One region of the Flavobacterium sp. W22_SRS_FK3 genome, then DNA from elsewhere that is predicted to be linked to it. Evidence: riboswitches for the same ligand, from Rfam matches in the RefSeq annotation. Region 1 holds a riboswitch; each other region holds the start of a gene.
What was found. Region 1 has a riboswitch for S-adenosylmethionine ahead of ACEN2I_RS15285 (Na+/H+ antiporter NhaC family protein). Riboswitches for the same ligand answer to the same signal wherever they lie in the genome.

Region 1 (6,806 bases):
ATTAGGCTGATACAAAACTAAAACCGAAACATCATTTAATTTATCCAGTTCATTTGGTTTTGTCAATATCACTTTACGCTGTGCATTGGTTTCAATAGAACGTTTCAAAGCTCCAATATCAGGATGATTTATCGATGAAACTATCGCAATAGTTGATTTTTGGTCAATCACTTCAACAGCAAAATTCTTGACATTATTATAACTGTTTTTCTCTTTTGCGCTAGAAGAAATAGTTGCTCTGAAAATTTGCAATCCTACTTTATCGGCAGGCAAAAGTAAATTTAGTGCAGCCGTTTTTTTAGACGGAGAAAAAGAAACTTTCTCTCTGGCCACAACCGAATTTCCTTGCGAAATAGTAAAATCTGCATTTACGGATTTATCACCAGCGTATTGCAGAAAAGCCTCAACCGGAAATTTATTTTTATGAAAAGCGTATTTGTTTACGTTTAACTGATTTATTTTTAAATCAAAAAACGTGGTTGTATCTCCTACAACCAAAGGATAAACTTTATTCTCAGGATCAAAACGATATACATAATTGTTTCCTGTAGTCTGATTTCCGTCTGTAATAATAACCGTTGGAAAAATCAGGTTTTTATTGATGCTTTTTAAATTCTTCGCAACCTCATCAAGATTGGTTTGCTTTCCTTTAAAATCAAATTTCTCCCAAGGTTTAAAATCTGCATCAAACTGATAGGACTGAATTTCAAACTTATCCTGAAGAGCCGGATTCGAAACCAAAGCCTTATATAATTCAGCTACTTTTTTATCCGATTTTAATGCCGCAATAGAACTTGAATTATCTACCGCAATTGCCAAAGGGGTTTTGGTAACTTCAAGCGAATTTTTAGTAATCACCGGATTAATCAGTAAAACCAACAATCCAAAAATGGCTAAAAAACGCAAAAAAGCCAAAAAAAGATTCATTTTCGAATCGCTTTTGGCTTTATAAAAATATTGAAAATACGACAATCCACCCGCTATTACTACAGAAAGTAATAATAATAGAATTGTGTTTGTAGTCATATTTGTAATTCGTATTGGAAAATTTATAATTCAAACATCTTAGGAAAACCTAAGAATCTTAGCAACTTAGAACCTTAGCATCTTAGGTCAGCATTCCTCCGCAAACATTTAAAACCTGTCCGGTAACATAAGCACTCATATCTGAAGCTAAGAAAAGACAAGCGTTTGCAACATCTTCAGTTGTTCCGCCACGTTTTAACGGAATCCCATCTCTCCAGCCTTTTACTACATCTTCCGGTAATTTTGCCGTCATCTCAGTTTCAATAAATCCAGGAGCGATCGCATTACAACGAATATTACGAGATCCTAACTCTAGTGCTACCGATTTTGTAAAACCAATTGCTCCCGCTTTTGAAGCTGCATAGTTGGTTTGTCCTGCATTTCCAGAAACTCCAACTACCGAACTTATATTAACAATAGAACCGGAACGCTGCTTTAAAAAAGTCTTCTGAATAGCCTTAGTCATATTAAAAACCGATTTCAAATTCACATCAATAACCTGATCAAAATCAGCTTCAGACATACGCATCAATAGGTTATCTTTTGTAATTCCAGCGTTATTAATCAAGATGTCAACCGTCCCAAAATCAGCCAAAACTGCATCCACAAAAGTCTGCGCTTCATTAAAATCTGCTGCGTTCGACTGGTATCCTTTTGCTTTCACTCCCAAACCGTTCAATTCTGCTTCTAAAGCTTGGGCTGATGATACAGATGAGCTGTATGTAAAAGCAACATTTGCACCATGTTTAGCAAAAACTTCAGCAATTCCTTTTCCAATTCCACGACTGGCCCCCGTAATAATGGCAACTTTTCCTTCTAGTAATTTCATATTCAAAATTAATTTTAATAATTATTTGTAGCTATTCCTGCTATCCGTTGCAATCTTTTATGTTTTTAAAGAAAAAACACAAAAGGATTTCCACTTCTATCAGGGCTAAAAACGACTTGTCAAATATAGAACAATTCCTTTTTAAAAAAAACCACAGTTCAATATTATAGATTGGGATTTCTAAACTTCAAAACTTTATTCACCCATTTGTCCCATACAGAACTATAGATAGCAATACTTGTAAAAGTCAATAAAAACAAATGATACCAGGCATTTCCAATCAAATCAAAAAAATCTAATTTTCCTTTAGCAAAGCTTAGAATTAATAAAACCTGGGCACCATAGGGCAAAATACCTTGGATAATACAAGAAAATATATCCAGAATAGTAGCCGTTTTTCTGGCATCTAAATCATACTCATCATTAATTTCTTTCGCAATTCCACCCGTAATTACAATCGAAACCGTATTATTTGCAATCGCTAAATTGGCAAAACCTACTAAAGTTCCAATACCTAATTGAGCTGATTTTTTGCTTTTTATTCCTTTTTTAATATGATATAAAACGTAATCAATTCCGCCTGCTTTATCCACCATCGCCGCCAATCCGCCCGAAAGCATCGAAAGCAGAAAAATATCTGTCATGCTTGTAAAACCTTCATATATTTTTTGGGTAAATTGTAGAAGTGTAAAACTATGCCCAAAAAAACCAATAATTCCTGCCAGCAAAGTCCCTATTATTAAAGTTGTAAACACATCTACACCTATTAAAGCTAGAATAATTACCAATAAATACGGAATGATGGTAATCCAATCAAAACTTGCTTTCGGAATTTCAACAGCAATAATTTCCGAATTTAATCCTAAATAAAACAGAACAATTATGGTTACAACAGCAGCAGGAAAAGCAATAAAAAGATTGATTTTAAACTTGTCTTTCAATTCACAACCCAAAGATTGTGTAGCTGCAATCGTCGTATCAGAAATCATAGAAAGGTTATCACCCAACATTGATCCGCCAAGCAAAGCTCCGGAAATTAAAGGCAGCGAAGCTCCACTGGATTCGGCCAGTCGAACTGCAATTGGGCCTATTGCAACAATTGCTCCAACAGATGTTCCTGTTGCAGTCGATAAAAAAGCCGCAATCAGGAAAATTCCTAATGGAAAATAAGCCGCATCAATCGTATTGATACCCATATTTACCACAGCATCCACTCCACCAGTAGCTTTACTCACTACCGCAAAAGCACCTGCAAGCAAATAGATGATACACATGGTCATTATTTTGCTTTCTCCACAACCTGAAATAAACGTTTTTGTTTTTTCTTCAGCTGATTCTTTAAATAACAAAAAAGCAGCAATAATGCCTACCAAAACAGCAACTGGAGATGGTAATGCATAGAAATCTTTTAAAAAGATCCCTGATCCTAAAAAAATAAAGATGAAAATTAATAGTGGTAGTAATGCAAAGGCATTTCCTTTTGCTCTTAAATTTTTTGTCATAAAATAGTTTATAAATGAAACGTTTACGACGATAAGAAAAATTTGGATAATAAAATGATAGACAACATTTTTTCCAAAGGATTTGGCTTATCGTTTTAGCACCTTGCTTGTTTTGCAGGTTGCTATCTCTTTGCGAGATTCGTGATAACGGCTGCAAAAATAGTAATTATTTTATTGAATTGATTATATTAACATCTTTTTAATTCAAAATAAATGTTTTAGATACAAAAAAGCAGCCCAAATTGAGCTGCTTTTCAACTAAAACTAAAACCAAACTAAAACTAAAACTAAAGTTGATACGTAGTTATTCTAAAGTTACTTGCTGCACTTGTAAATGTGTAAACAGTATTAGTATAGGTTATTCTGAATGCCTCCTTTTTAACATACAACCCCTGAGGATTTGTTAATTCAGCATCTAACTCATTTAAAAATGCTCTTGAGGCAGCAGCTACCGTCCATCCGTCATTCGACAGAATTAAAGTTTTCTTAGTAGCATCTTCACTAGTAATTATAAAATGATATATAGAAGCTTTACCTCCATTAAATCTATACTCAATATAACTTCCATTTAAAGCAGTATTAAAGTAAAACTGAATTCTGGCAAGTTTTTGAGTAGCTGGTAAAGTAGCATTTACTTTATCTATTAATGATTTAGCATAACTTGATGTTGAAGGTGCTGTGTATAAATTTGCATCTATATAACCAAACACCATTTGAGGATTTCCTTCTAAAAGAAGTTTATAATCGTCAGTTAAAACAAGAGGTTCATTCGAATATTTTATAGTTGCTGTTACTCCGCCTGTTCCAGTTGCTGTAAAACTTCCATCAGCATCATTATATATAAAATTAGTTAGTTTTTGACCTTTAACTTCTACAGCCGGACTAACAACAATTCCGGTTGGTGTATATCCAACTCCCATACTGATAACCTCGCCAGAATCATCTATAGCACTTGAATTTGAAAATCTGGTAGCTGATGAAAAAGAAAAATCATATTTTTTAACTGTAGTACCATCGTTCGTTTCTAAAAATCTAAAAAGAGGACGAGATGATGAACCAATTACATTTTTTTCTGTTTCTAAATTCTCTGCTAAATCTACCCAATCCTGAGCTGTCGCTTTCACAAAACGAACTTCTCTAACCAATCTGTTACTTTTAAAAAGGATATCTCCATTTTCCTGACCATAATACAGAAACTGAAAATCCCCTAAATAACCTTTCCCTCTTAGAGCCGTTGTTGGATAACTGTTCGAATCTGATAAAAGGTGAATTCTGTTATAAGTATCAAACAATAAACTTACAGTACTACCTAAAACTACATTATAGTCACTGGTATACTTTTCTGTATCATCATCAAAATCTGATGCCATTTCAACTTTATTACCAGGCAAAAATTTAAACAAATGGGTATATCCTCCTAATTGAGTATCATCTGTAAAATAGACCGCTTTCCACCCATTCTCTGATGCAAGCAAAGCATCATTAAGCTCACTTTTTTGAGCATTTAATCGCTCAGTAGGAGTTTGATCGAACAATTGATCTGCATCGGTATTATTACTGCAAGAACCTAAATACAGTGTCAAAAATGCCAGCATGAGGTACTTAAATATGTTTTTTAGTTTCATAATATTATCTATTAAATTATATAGTGACGAAAATTAATTATTTACAACCTCATTTGTATTTTTCTCAGCTTCATCTCTTAAAGCATAGAAATCCATATTAAATGCATCTTTATAATATTGCACTACAATAGCTTCTTTTTGCTTTAATTTTGCTCTTCCGTCTGCAGGCATACTGGCTAAAATAGCCGCATACTCTGCTTTTGTACTTGATAAAATAGTAGAGGCTGTTTCTGCAAAATCTTCAATAACATTATTTCTGGCGTAATTGGTTATAAAACCCAAACTTCTTGAAGTTGCAAGCACCTCCAGATGCCACGTTCCTGTATAACCTCCTGGCGTAATTTTTTGCCAGGCCTCTTCGTCAAAAGGTTTGTTCTGATTTAGTATATGTACGTACTCATGTTGTATGGTATGAATAAACTCAGTAACATTTGCCCGATTTTTTTTGTTTAAATAATCTACTTCAAATAATGTAATTCTTTGTCCGGAATCTGCAATCCCTAAAGTTCTGGTTCCGTTTGTATTAGAATTTACGCCCCCAACCAATACAATTTCTCTTGGAGCAACTTTCTTTACAAAATCATAACCTCCAACTGTTGTATAACTGTCTATCCAAATTTTCTTTACCACATCTAAAGCGGGTTGCACTTTATCAACCATTGGAGGAAATAAAAAACGGTTATTATCTACCGTATTCTGATTCCACTTGTATTGTGCATTAATATTGTAAGGATTCAAATAATTAGCATCAATCCAATTGTCTAACTCGCTTTTTTCGGCTTGGGTATAATCTAACTGACTCTCTCCAAGGGTATCTTCATGAGCACAAGATGCAAAAGATAAAACCCCTGCAACCAAAGCTAATACTTTATATTGTTTTAATATTTTCATCATAATTAAAATTAAAAATTAAAATTTACCTAGGGTTTTTTTCTACACCGTAATTGGATGCAGAAAGAGGGATTTGTAATGCTCTACGCTTATCGTCTTTTACCAAAGTATTTACCGGTAAACCAAAAGTTGTGTGATTTACAACAATATTAAAACGTTTTACATCTAGCCATCTTAATCCTTCATGAACAAAATCTCTTCTTCTTGCCTGAGCAACTGCCTTTACATAAGAAGTTTGCAAAGCTGTCATAGTGTAAAAAGGTGTTAATTCATCAGCAATTACAGGGTACATACTTACAATTTTTGCCTCTGTAAGCTTATCGGTTGTTGCATTATAAGAGGTTGTTCTTGTACCAATAAAATACTCTAGCTCCGTATTTGCTTCTGCAATCCTATCTTTCATTATAAGAGCTTCAATTCTGTTTAAATAAAACTCATCATTTGACAAAAGAACAATTCCACAGTAGGCTTCACCTATTCCTGCACTAATATTTGTATATTTAAAATACTCCTCAAACTTAGGCGTAAACAATGTTCTGCTACTGTTGTAAGAATAAAATTTAAACAAATAAGTTTTATTAAATGGATTAGTTGCAGAACTAAAAAGTTCTGCTTGCTTATCCGATGTTAAGTAAAAATTACTAGAACTGGCAGATCTGCCAATTAGCGAGTTTGGAGAAGCTATTAGTAAATTTGTACTATACGACGATTTACCATATTCAATAAACTGAATATCCGGAGCTAAACCAGATAAAGTTACGTAATCTTTTAATTTTCCTACAGGTTTAGAACCCAATCCTTCAGAAACTTCAAGTACTTTATCCCAATCTCCTTTTATCAAATAAAAACGACTTGCAAATGCTTTAGAAGCTTCTTTATTAAAGTGAAATTTAGGTTCGCTGTAGTCATTAGTTACTAGTCCTAAGCCTTCTT
Region 2 (6,806 bases), on a different contig from region 1:
TAACGGAACTTCATTAGGAGGTGTTATTATTGATGCTGGAACTTTTGACTGGTCGAACGGAAAATTCCCTGAATTTACAGAACCTTCATCAGGATACCACGGATTAGTATATCATGAAGCGCTTGGAAATGCAGCTTTTATTGCAAAAGCAAGAATTGAAGGATTACGGGATTTTGGAGCAGCTTTGAGTCCATTCAATGCTTTTCAGATTATTCAGGGTTTGGAAACTTTGCCAATCCGAATTAAAAAACACAGCGAAAATGCTTTGGCTTTAGCTGAATGGTTAGAAAAACAAGATCAGGTGATATGGGTTAATTACCCTGGCTTGAAATCGAGCAAGTATTATGATTTAGCTCAGGAATATTTGCCCGAAGGTCAAAGTGGCGTTATTACTTTTGGTTTGCATGGAGGTTTTGAAGCGGCCAAAAAAGTGGTTGACGAAACAAAATTGTTCTCACTTTTAGCAAACATAGGTGACACTAAATCGCTTATTATTCATCCTGCGAGTACAACCCATCAACAGTTAACTGATGAAGAGCAATTGGAAACTGGCGTTTCAAAGGATTTGATTCGACTTTCAGTAGGAATTGAAGATGTCGAAGATTTAATTAATGACTTGAAAACAGTTTTTGCAAGTGTTGCAAAATCGCCTAATACAGTATTTAATAAAAATTAAAGTTTTTTGTTTTAAAATTGCCTTTAGTAAACTCAGTTTTAACAGAGGTGATTTTTTTATAGATAAATACTTGTTTTTTTAAATGAGTAAACAGTTTAACTTTTCTATAAGTTCTTTGAAATTTTAATTTTGAGAGTTTAAATATGTAAGATTTTTACTTGTTTTTTGTAAAATGTGATTTTGTAAGATGTTTTTTAATGATAATCTGTAAGTTATTTTGTTTTTTGAAGTTTTTTCGTGCATATTTATTTGGTGCATTAAAAAAATATTTGCATATTTGTTAAACCCAAAAACTACTAAAAATATGTTTAATCAATCTAAAATGTTTTGCGTCCTTTCGAGAGAAACCGTTGGGTTGTCTATTGCTTAAAATTGTAAATACAATATTAATATAGCAAAGCCTCCCAAAGTAATTGGGAGGCTTTTTAAATTTATACAAAATGCTAGAGTTTTTTAAAATAAAATATAAATCACAGATGAATGATTCCCTACAGATGAACAAAATGTTCAATGTCGCGTCTATTTGCATATTCGTCTGTTGATTCCAAAAGTATAGTAAGTTAAAACGACTTAAACCCTTTTGGTATCTAAATCCAAAAGGGTTTTTTTATTTCGTCAGCTTGCCGTAACAAAATGATAAAACAATAATAAAGATAATAATACATAAACAAACTAAAACTTAATATTATGCGAACTTTAAACTACTTAACAAAGACATTTTCAACATTGAAAAACATAAGGGCAAAAAGAAATAATCCGCCGCCAATAAATGAATTGATTCATCCAAGATTTGGTCTCATGGAAACGGATAAAAAAACAACTACTAAAGAAGCCAACTCTTTATTGTTTTTGATGTATTCAAAAGAAAATGATACTCTTTTCATCTAAATTGAAAAAACATCATAAAATAGGGTGAAGCCTTCTGGAATTTACTGGATTTTACATTCGGTAATTTTCTGCGTATAATAGTTTTTGTTATTTGATATAAAAATAATCTCTTTAGATTAAATTTGTTTGTTTAAGAAAATAGTATTTAATTTGCACCATTAAGTTCAGAAACGTATTGAAATGTTATAAAGAAAGGACGAGGGATTAGACCCGATGAATCCTTAGCAACCCTTCGGTAAAGCGAAGAAGGTGCTGCATTCTACCACGCCCAACGTGGAAAGATAACAAAAAGAGTTTTTCTAGTTTCGTTCTAGACTTTCTTTCTAATATTTCCATATACAAATCAAAAATAAAAGATTTGAAATTGGAAAGTATACCAGACCCTATCATATTACAAAATTTCACTACCGAAAGTGGTGCTTCATATAATTCATTATCCTTAAGTTTTGCACTTTTTGGTTTACCGCTGCACAGTGCACCAATTGTTTTGGTCAATCATGCTTTAACAGGAAATGCACAGGTTACCGGTGAAAATGGCTGGTGGAATGATTTGATTGGTGATGGAAAAACAATTGACACTACCAAATATTCAGTATTGGCATTTAATGTTCCGGGCAATGGGAACGATTCTTTTACTATCGAAAATTATAAGGATTTTACGGCCAGAGATATTGCCCGTATCTTTTTGAAAGGAATCCAAGCATTAAAAACCGGACAGCTTTATGCTATCATTGGAGGTTCTGTAGGCGGTGGAATTGCCTGGGAAATGCTGGCTCTTGAACCTAATATTACCAAGCATCTGATTCCGATAGCGACAGATTGGAAATCGACAGACTGGATGATTGCCAATTGTTATTTGCAGGAGCAAATTCTGAATAATTCATCAAAGCCAATCGAGGATGCCCGAATTCACGCCATGTTGTGTTATCGTTCTCCGGAATCATTCAAAGAAAAATTTCAGAGAACCATTAATCAGGATCTTTTAATTTTTAATATAGAAAGCTGGCTGGCACATCACGGAGATAAATTACAAAAAAGATATCAATTGGCTTCTTATAAATTGATGAACCAATTGCTTAAAACAATAGATATTACCCGAAACGGAGAAGATTTCCAAACTTTAATGTCAAAATCAAATGCAGATATCCATATTATCGGAATCGATTCTGATTTGTTTTTTACACCAAAAGAAAACCGGGAAACGTTTCAGGAGTTAAAAAAGTTCAAAGAAAATGTTTTTTACAGCGAAATAAATTCAGTACATGGACATGATGCTTTTTTAATCGAGTACAAACAATTAGATAATTTACTGGCTGCTATTTTTTAAGCAGAATAATAAAAAGATAAAATGAAAATATTAAAATTTGGAGGTAAGTCATTATCAAACGGAGAAGGACTTAATAAAGTCGTTTCTATAATTGCCGAGAAAGTAAACCAGGGCGAAAAAATTGCCGTAGTAGTTTCTGCAAGAGGAAATGCTACGGATGAATTAGAATATATTTTAAAAATTGCCGCTAAAAACGGTGATTACAAAAGATTATTAGAAAATTTTAAGACCTACCAAATTTCAGATTATCCTAAGGTCGATTTATCTGAAGAGTTTACTATTTTGGATAAACTTTATGAAGGGGTAAGTTTAATTGGCGATTACAGCAATAAAATTAAAGATCAGATTTTGTCTAAAGGCGAATTGCTTTCTGCAAAACTATTAACTGCAATTTTAATCGAAAAAGGAATTCCTGCTAATTTTGCCGATTCAAGAGAGCTGCTAAAAACAGACTCTAAATTTGGTGATGCACAGCCTTTGGAACAGCTTTCCAAGAAAAATGTTGTCAATTATTTTAAAGAGTACAATGGATCGACTGTTAATGTTGTAACTGGTTTTATTGGTTCGAATAACAATAACGATACGACAACTTTAGGAAGAAATGGCAGTAATTATACCGCTTCTTTGATTGCTAATTATTTAAATGCAGAGGAGTTACAAAATTTTACACACGTTGACGGTATTTATACAGCAAATCCTGATTTGGTTGCAGATGCTAAAAAAATAGAATTTTTATCTTTCAATGAAGCAAATGAATTAGCGAATTTTGGTGCTACAATTTTGCATGCCAAAACGATTATTCCTTTGTTGGAAAAAAACATCCCGCTTCGAATTTTAAATACATTCAACCATGAAAACCGGGGAACTTTAATCACTTCTGATACTGCAAAAGAAGGAATCAAAACGCTTTCGGTTCTTGAAAATGTTTCGCTTTTAAATCTTGAAGGCCGCGGATTGCTTGGGAAATCCGGAGTTGATGCCCGAATTTTCAAGGTAATGGGAGATCACAATATAAGTGTAAGTATTATTTCGCAAGGTTCCTCAGAAAGAGGAATTGGTCTTGTGGTTGCCACTGATAAAGCTACAACGGCAATGGTTGAATTGGAGAAAGAATTCGAAAATGATTTTTATTCAAAGGATGTAAATCAGATTACAGTAACAGATAATGTTTCGGTTATTTCAATCATTGGACAAGATTTAAGTACTTTTCATAAACCTTATACTGCTTTAATCAAAAATAAAATTGTTCCGATATTGTTTAACAATACCGTTACGGGTAAAAACGTGAGTTTGGTGGTTAAAAAATCGGAATTAAACAAAGCTTTAAACGTAATTCACGGAGAAATTTTTGGTGTCTCTAAAAAAATCAATATTGCTATTTTTGGACATGGGTTAGTGGGCGGAACTTTAATCAATCAAATTTTAGAATCTGCGGATGCTATCGAAAAACGAAAAGATATTAAGCTGAATGTCTTTGCCATTGCGAATTCTAAAAAACTGATTTTAAATAAAAATGGTGTGACTTCAGACTGGAAAAATGAAATTCAGAGTAAAGGACTTGATTACACTATTCAGGATATTATTGAGTATGCAGATAAATATCATTTAGAGAATTTAATTGCGATTGATAATACGGCAAGTGCAACATTCGTGGAGAATTATATTAAACTTGCAGAAAGCAGTTTCGATTTGATTTCGTCTAATAAAGTAGCTAATACATTGAGTTATGGTTTTTATAAGGAACTGAGAAAAGTTCTGGCTGAAAATCAAAAGAATTATTTGTATGAAACCAATGTTGGTGCCGGATTACCATTAATTGACACGATTAAATTATTACATCTTTCTGGCGAAAATATCACCAAGATAAAAGGAGTATTTTCAGGAACACTGAGTTATTTATTCAATAATTTCTCTGCAAAAGACGCTCCTTTTAGTGAAATTCTGCAGGAAGCAATTGATAACGGTTACACAGAACCGGATCCGCGCGAGGATTTATGCGGAAATGATGTGGGAAGAAAATTATTGATTTTGGCGAGAGAATTAGATTTACAAAACGAATTTGAAGAAATCTTAATTCAGAATTTAATCCCGGAACATTTACGTGAAGGAAATGTTTCTGACTTCTTAACCAAATTAAAAGAATTCGATCCGATTTACAATAAAATAAAAGCCGAACAAAAGCCAAATCACGTATTAAGATACATTGGTGAATTATCCGGTGATTTGCAAAACGATAAAGGAAATCTTGAAGTGAAATTAGTTTCAGTACCTTCTGACACTGCACTTGGAGGATTAAAAGGCTCTGATTCTTTTTTCGAAATTTATACAGAATCGTACGGAGACAGACCAATTGTAATTCAGGGTGCCGGAGCAGGATCAGCCGTAACAGCAAGAGGTGTTTTTGGAGATATTTTGAGATTATCGGATAAAGGATAAATGTGACCAGTGACAAGTTTTTTAGTATTCAGTTTTTAAATAAAAATCTACGTCATCAGGCGTTCAAAAAATAAAAAAATGAAAATAACATTAGACAGAGTAAACGAAAACTTCCATTTTCAATTAAAAAACGAACGTGGACATGTAGTAAATGTTGATGCACGACCAGAATTTGGAGGAAATGATATGGGGCCAAGTCCTATGGAATTAGTTTTAATGGGTGTGGCAGGATGTAGTGGAATTGACATGATTTCGATTCTAAAAAAACAACGTCAGGAAATTACGTCTTTTAAAGCTGAGGTTGAAGGCGAGCGTGTACAGGTAGGAGAAGCCAAACCCTTTAAAGATATCTATGTAGTTTTTTCTTTGGAAGGAAATATAAAAGAAGACAAAGCGGCAAAAGCAGCACAATTATCATTCGAAAAATATTGCTCGGTTTCTAAAACTGTTGAACCAACGGCAAAGATACATTATAAAGTAGTTTTGAACGGATTGGAATTAGCCAAAATCTAAACCAACAACCACAAACTAACAACTATAAACTAATTAAAATGAACGAACAAGAATTTGGTTTTGAAACACAAGCTATTAGAACACATTTAGAAAAATCACAATTTCAGGAACATTCAACTCCTTTGTATTTATCATCCAGTTTTGTATTTGAGGATGCAGAGGATATGAGAGCCTCTTTTACTGAAGAGAAGGTACGTAATATTTATTCCCGTTTCAGTAATCCTAACACTACAGAATTTGTAGATAAAGTTTGTGCAATGGAAGGAGCTGAGGCAGGTTATGCTTTTGCAACTGGAATGGCTGCAATTTACTCGACTTTTGCCGCTTTGTTGGATTCAGGAGATCATATTGTTTCTGCGGGAAGTGTTTTTGGGTCGACTCATGCATTGTTTATGACTTATTTTCCAAAATGGAATATTGAAACTACTTATTTTGATATCAACAAACCGGAAACAATCGAAAGTTTTATTAAGCCAAACACTAAAATTTTATATGCTGAAACACCTACAAATCCTGGTGTAGATGTGATTGATTTGGAATTGTTGGGACAAATAGCGAAGAAACATAATTTAATTTTAATAATCGATAATTGCTTTGCAACGCCATATATTCAGCAGCCAATTAAATATGGAGCGCATATTGTCGTTCATTCGGCTACAAAATTAATGGATGGACAAGGCCGCGTTTTGGGTGGTATTGCAGTTGGTGATGCCGAATTGATTCGTAAGATCTATCTTTTTTCAAGAAATACAGGACCGGCAATGTCGCCATTTAATGCGTGGGTATTGTCAAAAAGTTTAGAAACTTTGGCAGTTCGTGTTGACAGACACTGTGAAAATGCTTTGAAAGTTGCCGAGTTTTTGGAGAGTCACCCAAATGTGAACAGTGTGAAATATCCTTTCTTAAAGTCACACCCGAAATATGAAATTGCCAAAAAACAAATGCTTTTAGGGGGTAATATTATTG
Region 3 (6,806 bases), on a different contig from region 1:
CAAATTTCAACTCTTCGGTCAAAATTATCGGCCTGACCTACTTCGTCAAAAGCCATGATAATGGCCGCTGCTCCGTAACGTTTGATTAATTTGGCGTGATGAATAAAAGCTTCTTCGCCTTCTTTCAACGAAATCGAGTTGACAACGCTTTTTCCTTGTACTACTTTAAGACCCGCTTCGATGATTTCCCATTTCGAGCTGTCAATCATAATCGGCACTCTCGAAATATCGGGTTCTGATGCGATTAAATTCAGGAATTTTGTCATTGCCTGAACACCATCAAGCATTCCTTCATCCATATTAATATCGATGATCTGTGCTCCACCTTCTACTTGTTGTCTTGCAATATCAAGCGCCTCGTCATATTTCTCTTCCTTGATTAAGCGAAGGAATTTTCGCGAACCCGTTACATTCGTACGTTCCCCAATGTTTACAAAAACACTTTCGGGCGTAATAATCAATGGTTCTAATCCTGCTAATACAAGGTCTCTTCTTTTTTCTGCCATTTTCTTTTAAGTTACTAAGATTCTAAGTTGCTTAGATTCTGAGTTTTTTTATTCTATTTTCTTTCCTGCAAGGTTTTCAAAAACCTTGTCGGTATATTTCGTTTTTAATAATCTTATTTTGGGCGTGTCCCAAGGGCCGGGCTATCCGTTACAAGTCCTCGACCAATTCCGTTTCACTGCATTGGTCTGCGGGCTTTTCACTTCTATCCCTCACGCAAACTCGGTTTCAATAACCTTTTATTTTCCCACCGAAATCATTTCCATTTTGACTTTTCTATATATTTACAAGTTACACCTGCATCATATATATAATATTTTGCTTTAGTAAAACCCGCTTTAACAAGGGTAATCGAATCGGGTTTTAACTCATCTTCTAAAACAATATAATTTTCACTAAAATCATTTGGATTATATTTTACTTTATAAAACTTATTTATAAGTGTCTCACCACTTTCTTCTATCTCAATCTTCGATAAAATTTTCTCATTTAAATAAAAATAATATTTCAAATGTGAAATTTCATCACCATACTCAGCTCTAGTTGCAAATCCAATAGTTTCTTCTGTAAGTCTCTTTTTAAATTTCTCACGCTCAATATTATCATAACTTCTAACAAGAAAAATTAAAATCATACCTAATAAAAAAATAACTATCATTCCCAAATTAGATATATGTTCTGATTTGCTTTCTTCCATTTTCTTTTTAAGTTCCTAATATTATGCTCTTCTCTCGTAAAAGGTTTAAATCTTCTAATAAAACATTATACTAATACCGGCGCAACACGTGGTTTATAATCCTTCGCAACCTCAGCAATTAATCGAATATGATCCGGCGTTGTTCCGCAACAGCCGCCGATAATGTTAATTAAATTATCGTCTAAATATTCTTTGATTAAGGCCTGAGTTTGTTCCGGTGTTTCATCATATTGTCCGAAAGCGTTTGGCAAACCTGCATTTGGATGCGCCGAAACGTTAAATTGTGTATGCTGTGATAATGTTTTTAAATACGGTTTCAACAAATCGGCTCCAAGAGCGCAATTGAAACCTACACTCAATAACGGAATATGTGATACTGAAATCAGAAAAGCTTCAACCGTTTGCCCGGAAAGTGTTCTTCCTGACGCATCGGTAATCGTTCCTGAAACCATGATTGGAATATCAATATTACGTTCGTCTTTTACTTCTTCGATGGCAAAAAGTGCCGCTTTTGCATTTAAAGTATCGAAAATGGTTTCTACTAAAAGTAAATCGCAGCCACCATCCATTAAGGCTTCCACTTGTTGTTTGTACGCAATACGTAAATCATCAAACGTTACGGCTCTGTAACCCGGATCGTTTACGTCTGGCGACATACTTGCCGTTCTGTTTGTCGGTCCGATTGAACCGGCCACAAAACGAGGTTTCTCCGGATTTTTGGCTGTGAATTCGTTAGCTACTTCTTTGGCTATTCTTGCCGATTCGTAGTTTAACTCATAAACGAGGTCTTCCATAAAATAATCAGCCATACCGATTGTCGTTCCAGAGAAGGTGTTGGTTTCTACGATGTCAGCACCAGCTTCGAAATATGCGGCGTGCACATCGCGGATTGCCTTCGGCTGTGTTAGGGATAATAAATCATTATTTCCTTTCAACGGATGTTCAAAATCTTTGAAACGCTCTCCACGAAAATCTTCTTCGGAGAAATTATAGCGCTGCAGCATGGTTCCCATTGCCCCGTCAAGGATTAGGATATTTTTTTTGATTGCTTCCTGAATTGTTATTGACATATTTTTTATCTTTTAGCTACTAAGTCCCTAAGGCCCTTAGATGCTAAGTTTTTATTTAATTATAATTCCGATTATAAATCTGAAGGGGTTAAAAATCCGTCAGGTCTAATACTATATTTTGTTTCACATTAATTCCAAAAATTCACGATGGTTGGCTATCTAGTCCGGATTAAGCCGGTATCCTCGTAGTGAAACGTAGAGATAAAGGCGAAAGCGGGAACCCGTGACTACAAAAAATGCGTCAATGATTCGCTCATCATACTGAATCAGTAAAATAATATTGTATGGTTGTCAGGAAGAGTTTTAGGAAATACTGTATGTATTTGTGTTATCTATCTTTAACATTAAGAATTAATATAAAGTAGAATGTAGCACCTTCTTTATGATAAAGGGTTGCTAAGGTTTCATTGGGTCTTTCCCTCCGCCTTTCGTGATAACTTTCAATAATTTTAAGAACAGTGCAAAGGTATGAAATAGCCTTACTACATGCAAATGTTTTTTTAAGTTTCTAAACTATTCAGATTCTGAAGTTCTAAGCATAAGCTGCTTAAATGATAAAGCTCAAACTACAGTAGTACTTTGAGCTTTGATTTTAAATCTTAGTCTAATATAATCCCCAAGATAAGGGCTTACTATATTGATCAAAATGAGTGTTGGTTAAAAACTTCTGTCCCATTTTAGAAATGTATCCATGACTTCCTGATGATCTGAAAACTCATTATCTGTCGCGGCCATTTCGTTGTCAATTTTAGACTTTTCTTCTCGTAATTGTTCTTCATTCCAATTGTTCATAATAGATAATTTATTGAATACTTTCTTAAAGTTAGCATTTTATCTTTATTATTCAAAATACTATAATTAAATTTTTTCTTTGAAAGATTTTAAGCCACAAAGTTACTTAGCTTTTTAAAGACTAAGTTTACCTTAACATCAACAAAAAAGCCCAAACTAAATAAGTTTGAGCTTTTGTATCTAAAAATAGTAGTCGCTTAGAACCACGTAATAGCCTCTCTAAAATTAAACGATCGCTTTTACAACCGCTTTTGGTGCTTCTTTACGGGTTCCGTCGAAACCGTCAACACCTGAAACTGTTGTATATTTCAATACGTATTTTTTACCCGGATTGATAATTTGATAGGCTGCCTGACACATTAAAGTTGCTTCATGGAAACCGCAAAGGATTAACTTTAATTTTCCAGGGTATGTATTCACATCACCAATAGCAAAGATTCCCGGAATATTGGTTTGGTAATCTAAGGCGTTGTTTACTTTAATTGCATTTTTCTCGATTTCTAATCCCCAGTTTCCGATTGGCCCTAATTTTGGCGTTAATCCGAAAAGTGGAATAAAATAATCACAAGGAATACTACGGTGCGCACCGTTCTCGTCTAAATCTACAGACTCAACGTGCTCTGCTCCTTTAATTCCAACCACTTCTGCGGGTGTAATTAATTTAATTTTTCCTGCTGTTTTTAACTCCTGTACTTTTTCAACAGAATCCAAAGCACCACGGAATTCATTTCTTCTGTGAACCAAGGTTACTTCTGAAGCTACATTTGCTAAAAAGATACTCCAGTCTAAAGCAGAGTCACCTCCGCCGGCAATAACGACTCTTTTGTCTCTGAATTTTTCCGGATTCTTGATAAAGTATTTCACTCCTTTATCTTCGTAAAAATTGATTCCGTCGATCAAAGGTTTTCGTGGCTCAAAACTTCCTAAACCTCCTGCAATAGCAATTACTGGTGCGTGGAATTTTTTTCCTTTATTTGAAGTAACAATAAAACTTCCATCTTCCTGTTTTTCGATTGTTTCAGCACGCTCGCCTAATGTATAACCTGGTTCAAATTGTTTAATTTGCTCTTGTAAATTATCGATTAAGTCACCTGCTAATACTTCAGGAAAACCTGGAATATCATAAATTGGCTTTTTAGGATACAATTCCGAAAGTTGTCCGCCCGCTTGTGGCAATGCATCTAAAATATGGCATTTTAATTTTAATAATCCTGCCTCAAAAACGGCAAATAAACCTGTAGGCCCGGCTCCAATTATAAGTATGTCTGTTTTAATCATTACGTATTGTTTATAATCATTCTTAATAATACAAAGAAACGAATAATTTATTCTTTTTTAAATGATTTTTATCATTCATTTCTTTGGGAAATTTTTACTCTTTATTTTTTAATGAAGCGGTAATTTCGTTCATTCTTTTAACTTTATCTTCAAAATCACCTTTCAATGTTTTACGGTATTCATTAAGGTTTTCTACCATTTGATTAATATCTTCTGGTATAACTTCTTCAAAAAATTCGCGTAACCTTTTTGCGGTTGTTGGTGATTTTCCGTTAGTAGAAATGGCAATTTTGACATTTCCTTTTGTTACGATTCCACCTAAATAATAATCACATAAATCGGGTGTATCAGCAATATTGCAAATCAAATAACGCTTTCGGGACAAATCGTATACCTTTTTGTTGACTTTTAAATCATCGGTACAAGCGATTACCATGTGGCGTTTTTTGAGCATTTTCTTTTTGAACTTCGCTTCCGTCAGTTTGATTGAAGGATGGTTTTCAGCTAAAACTTTAATTTCTAAGTGAAAATCTGGTGCAACTACTTCAACATTGGCATTTGGACTCGATTTTAGTAAAAAAGAAAGCTTTTCTAATCCTACGTTTCCACCACCTACTATAAGAACATTCAGATTGTGAAGTTTTAAAAATATCGGATATAATTCGTTTTGTTCCATTTTAATTTATTTTCATCCAGCCAAAATTAGATGATTTTTATTTTATCGAACGATTTCTTTTGATACAAATTCTTCGTAAAATCCTTTTAATATATTGCTTTCGCGTATTACTTCACCAAGAACAATGATCGCTGGCGAACTCAATTTTCTCTCTTTTACAATTTCTAAAATCGAATCTACCGTTCCAACTCCAACTTTTTCTTCATAAGTAGTTCCGTTTTGAATAATCGCAACTGGCAAATGACCTTTATTTTCTTTTTGAAACAAATCGATAATCTGAGACAATTTATGCATTCCCATCAAAATCACAACTGTTGCTGATGATTGCGCTGCCAAAGCAACATCCGAAGACAATTTTCTGTCAGTAGTAGTACCCGTAATCGCCCAAAAGCTCTCAGAAACGCCTCTTTTAGTAATCGATATTCCCAAACTCGCCGGAACAGCCACTACTGAAGAAATTCCAGGAACTACAACGGTCTCGATTCCGAAACTCCCCGCAAATTCAATTTCTTCGCTTCCACGACCAAAAATAAAAGGATCTCCGCCTTTTAAACGTACAACATTTCCATACGTTAAAGCATTATCTACAATCAACTGATTGATTTGATCTTGCGTGTAAGCGTGATTTCCTATTTGTTTTCCGACAAAAATTTTGATAGATTCTTTTGGAGCGTGTGCTAAAATTTCCTCGTTCGCCAAAGCATCGTATAAAACCACATTTGCCTCAGCAAGTGCTTTTACACCTTTTAAAGTAAGCAAGTCCGGATCACCGGGACCCGCTCCTACTAAAGTTACTTTGGGTTTTACTGTATTAAGCATTAGCTAATTCTTGAGCTCTGTATTTTTCAATGATATCAAAAAATGCAATTCCTTCCTGAATGTATTTTTTTGCAAATGCTTCTGATGGTTCAACCGAATTGATTTGGTACACCAGCTCTTTAAAGCTTGTTGCCAATTCAATTTTACCAGTTGCAATAAAAACAGTATCAAACAAATCAATAATTCCAGCGTGATTATTGGTTTTTTCGTTTTCAGAAAGCAATAACGCTTTAGCCCCATTTACAAATCCTGCGTAAGCATGGTAAATAGCATCTGACCATTTTCCTTCGTCGAAAGATTCCTGTGCGAACGTTAATTTGTCTTTTGCTTCTAATAATAAAGTAGCTACTAAATCAATGACAACCCCGGCACATTCACCAACTCCAACTGCTTTTACGTAGTTATCTGCATTACCCCAGTCAATAAAATCAGCTTCCGTTAAATTGGTTACATCTGCAAAAGGTTTTAATATTTCATAGAAATACTTTTCTCCTTTGGCATCATAATAATTTAGAAATTTATCCCCGTTTCCATTAACTCCATAATCATTTAAGATGGTACGCAAAGCATCTGGTCCTCTACGGCTTGGGATTTTGATTACTTTATCTGCAAAACGCCCTTCTCCGTTTCCTAATCTTCCTCCGCCTAATAAAACCTGTAATGCCGGAGCTACTAATTTTCCTGAGTTGATTGACATTCCCTGAAAACCAATGGCAGACATATTATGCTGTCCACAAGCATTCATACAACCCGAAATTTTAATTTCGATTTCACGGTTATCTAAATACTGAGGATATTCTGCTTTTAAAACTTTTTCTAATTCTTCTGCAATACCGGTACTGCTTGCAATCCCCAAATTACAAGTATCAGTACCAGGACATGCCGTAATATCTACTGTAGAATTATAACCTAAATGAACAAAATCCAACTTAGTTAATTCCTGATAAAAGAAAGGTAAATTTTCTTCTTT

Region 2: it holds a riboswitch for S-adenosylmethionine, as region 1 does, so the genes downstream of both, ACEN2I_RS12405 (alpha/beta fold hydrolase) here and ACEN2I_RS15285 (Na+/H+ antiporter NhaC family protein) in region 1, are expected to answer to the same signal.
Region 3: it holds a riboswitch for S-adenosylmethionine, as region 1 does, so the genes downstream of both, ACEN2I_RS12325 (homocysteine S-methyltransferase family protein) here and ACEN2I_RS15285 (Na+/H+ antiporter NhaC family protein) in region 1, are expected to answer to the same signal.

The regions. Positions count from the first base shown of each region.
Region 1 covers NZ_JBGQOF010000016.1:6,805-13,610, reverse strand. Annotated here, with positions in the region: gene ACEN2I_RS15295 (hypothetical protein) at 1-1,026, opposite strand, end outside; gene fabG (3-oxoacyl-[acyl-carrier-protein] reductase) at 1,109-1,855, opposite strand; gene ACEN2I_RS15285 (Na+/H+ antiporter NhaC family protein) at 2,020-3,357, opposite strand; SAM-I-IV-variant riboswitch at 3,415-3,510, opposite strand; gene ACEN2I_RS15280 (DUF4302 domain-containing protein) at 3,645-4,982, opposite strand; gene ACEN2I_RS15275 (zinc-binding metallopeptidase) at 5,016-5,873, opposite strand; gene ACEN2I_RS15270 (RagB/SusD family nutrient uptake outer membrane protein) at 5,899-6,806, opposite strand, start outside.
Region 2 covers NZ_JBGQOF010000011.1:51,808-58,613, reverse strand. Annotated here, with positions in the region: gene ACEN2I_RS12415 (O-acetylhomoserine aminocarboxypropyltransferase/cysteine synthase family protein) at 1-676, shown strand, start outside; gene ACEN2I_RS12410 (hypothetical protein) at 1,364-1,564, shown strand; SAM riboswitch class I at 1,745-1,852, shown strand; gene ACEN2I_RS12405 (alpha/beta fold hydrolase) at 1,929-2,891, shown strand; gene thrA (bifunctional aspartate kinase/homoserine dehydrogenase I) at 2,913-5,327, shown strand; gene ACEN2I_RS12395 (OsmC family protein) at 5,406-5,840, shown strand; gene ACEN2I_RS12390 (trans-sulfuration enzyme family protein) at 5,879-6,806, shown strand, end outside.
Region 3 covers NZ_JBGQOF010000011.1:37,550-44,355, forward strand. Annotated here, with positions in the region: gene metH (methionine synthase) at 1-506, opposite strand, end outside; gene ACEN2I_RS12320 (hypothetical protein) at 761-1,201, opposite strand; gene ACEN2I_RS12325 (homocysteine S-methyltransferase family protein) at 1,267-2,271, opposite strand; SAM riboswitch class I at 2,597-2,711, opposite strand; gene ACEN2I_RS12330 (hypothetical protein) at 2,929-3,063, opposite strand; gene ACEN2I_RS12335 (NAD(P)/FAD-dependent oxidoreductase) at 3,289-4,341, opposite strand; gene ACEN2I_RS12340 (precorrin-2 dehydrogenase/sirohydrochlorin ferrochelatase family protein) at 4,436-5,017, opposite strand; gene cobA (uroporphyrinogen-III C-methyltransferase) at 5,060-5,836, opposite strand; gene ACEN2I_RS12350 (HEPN domain-containing protein) at 5,829-6,806, opposite strand, start outside.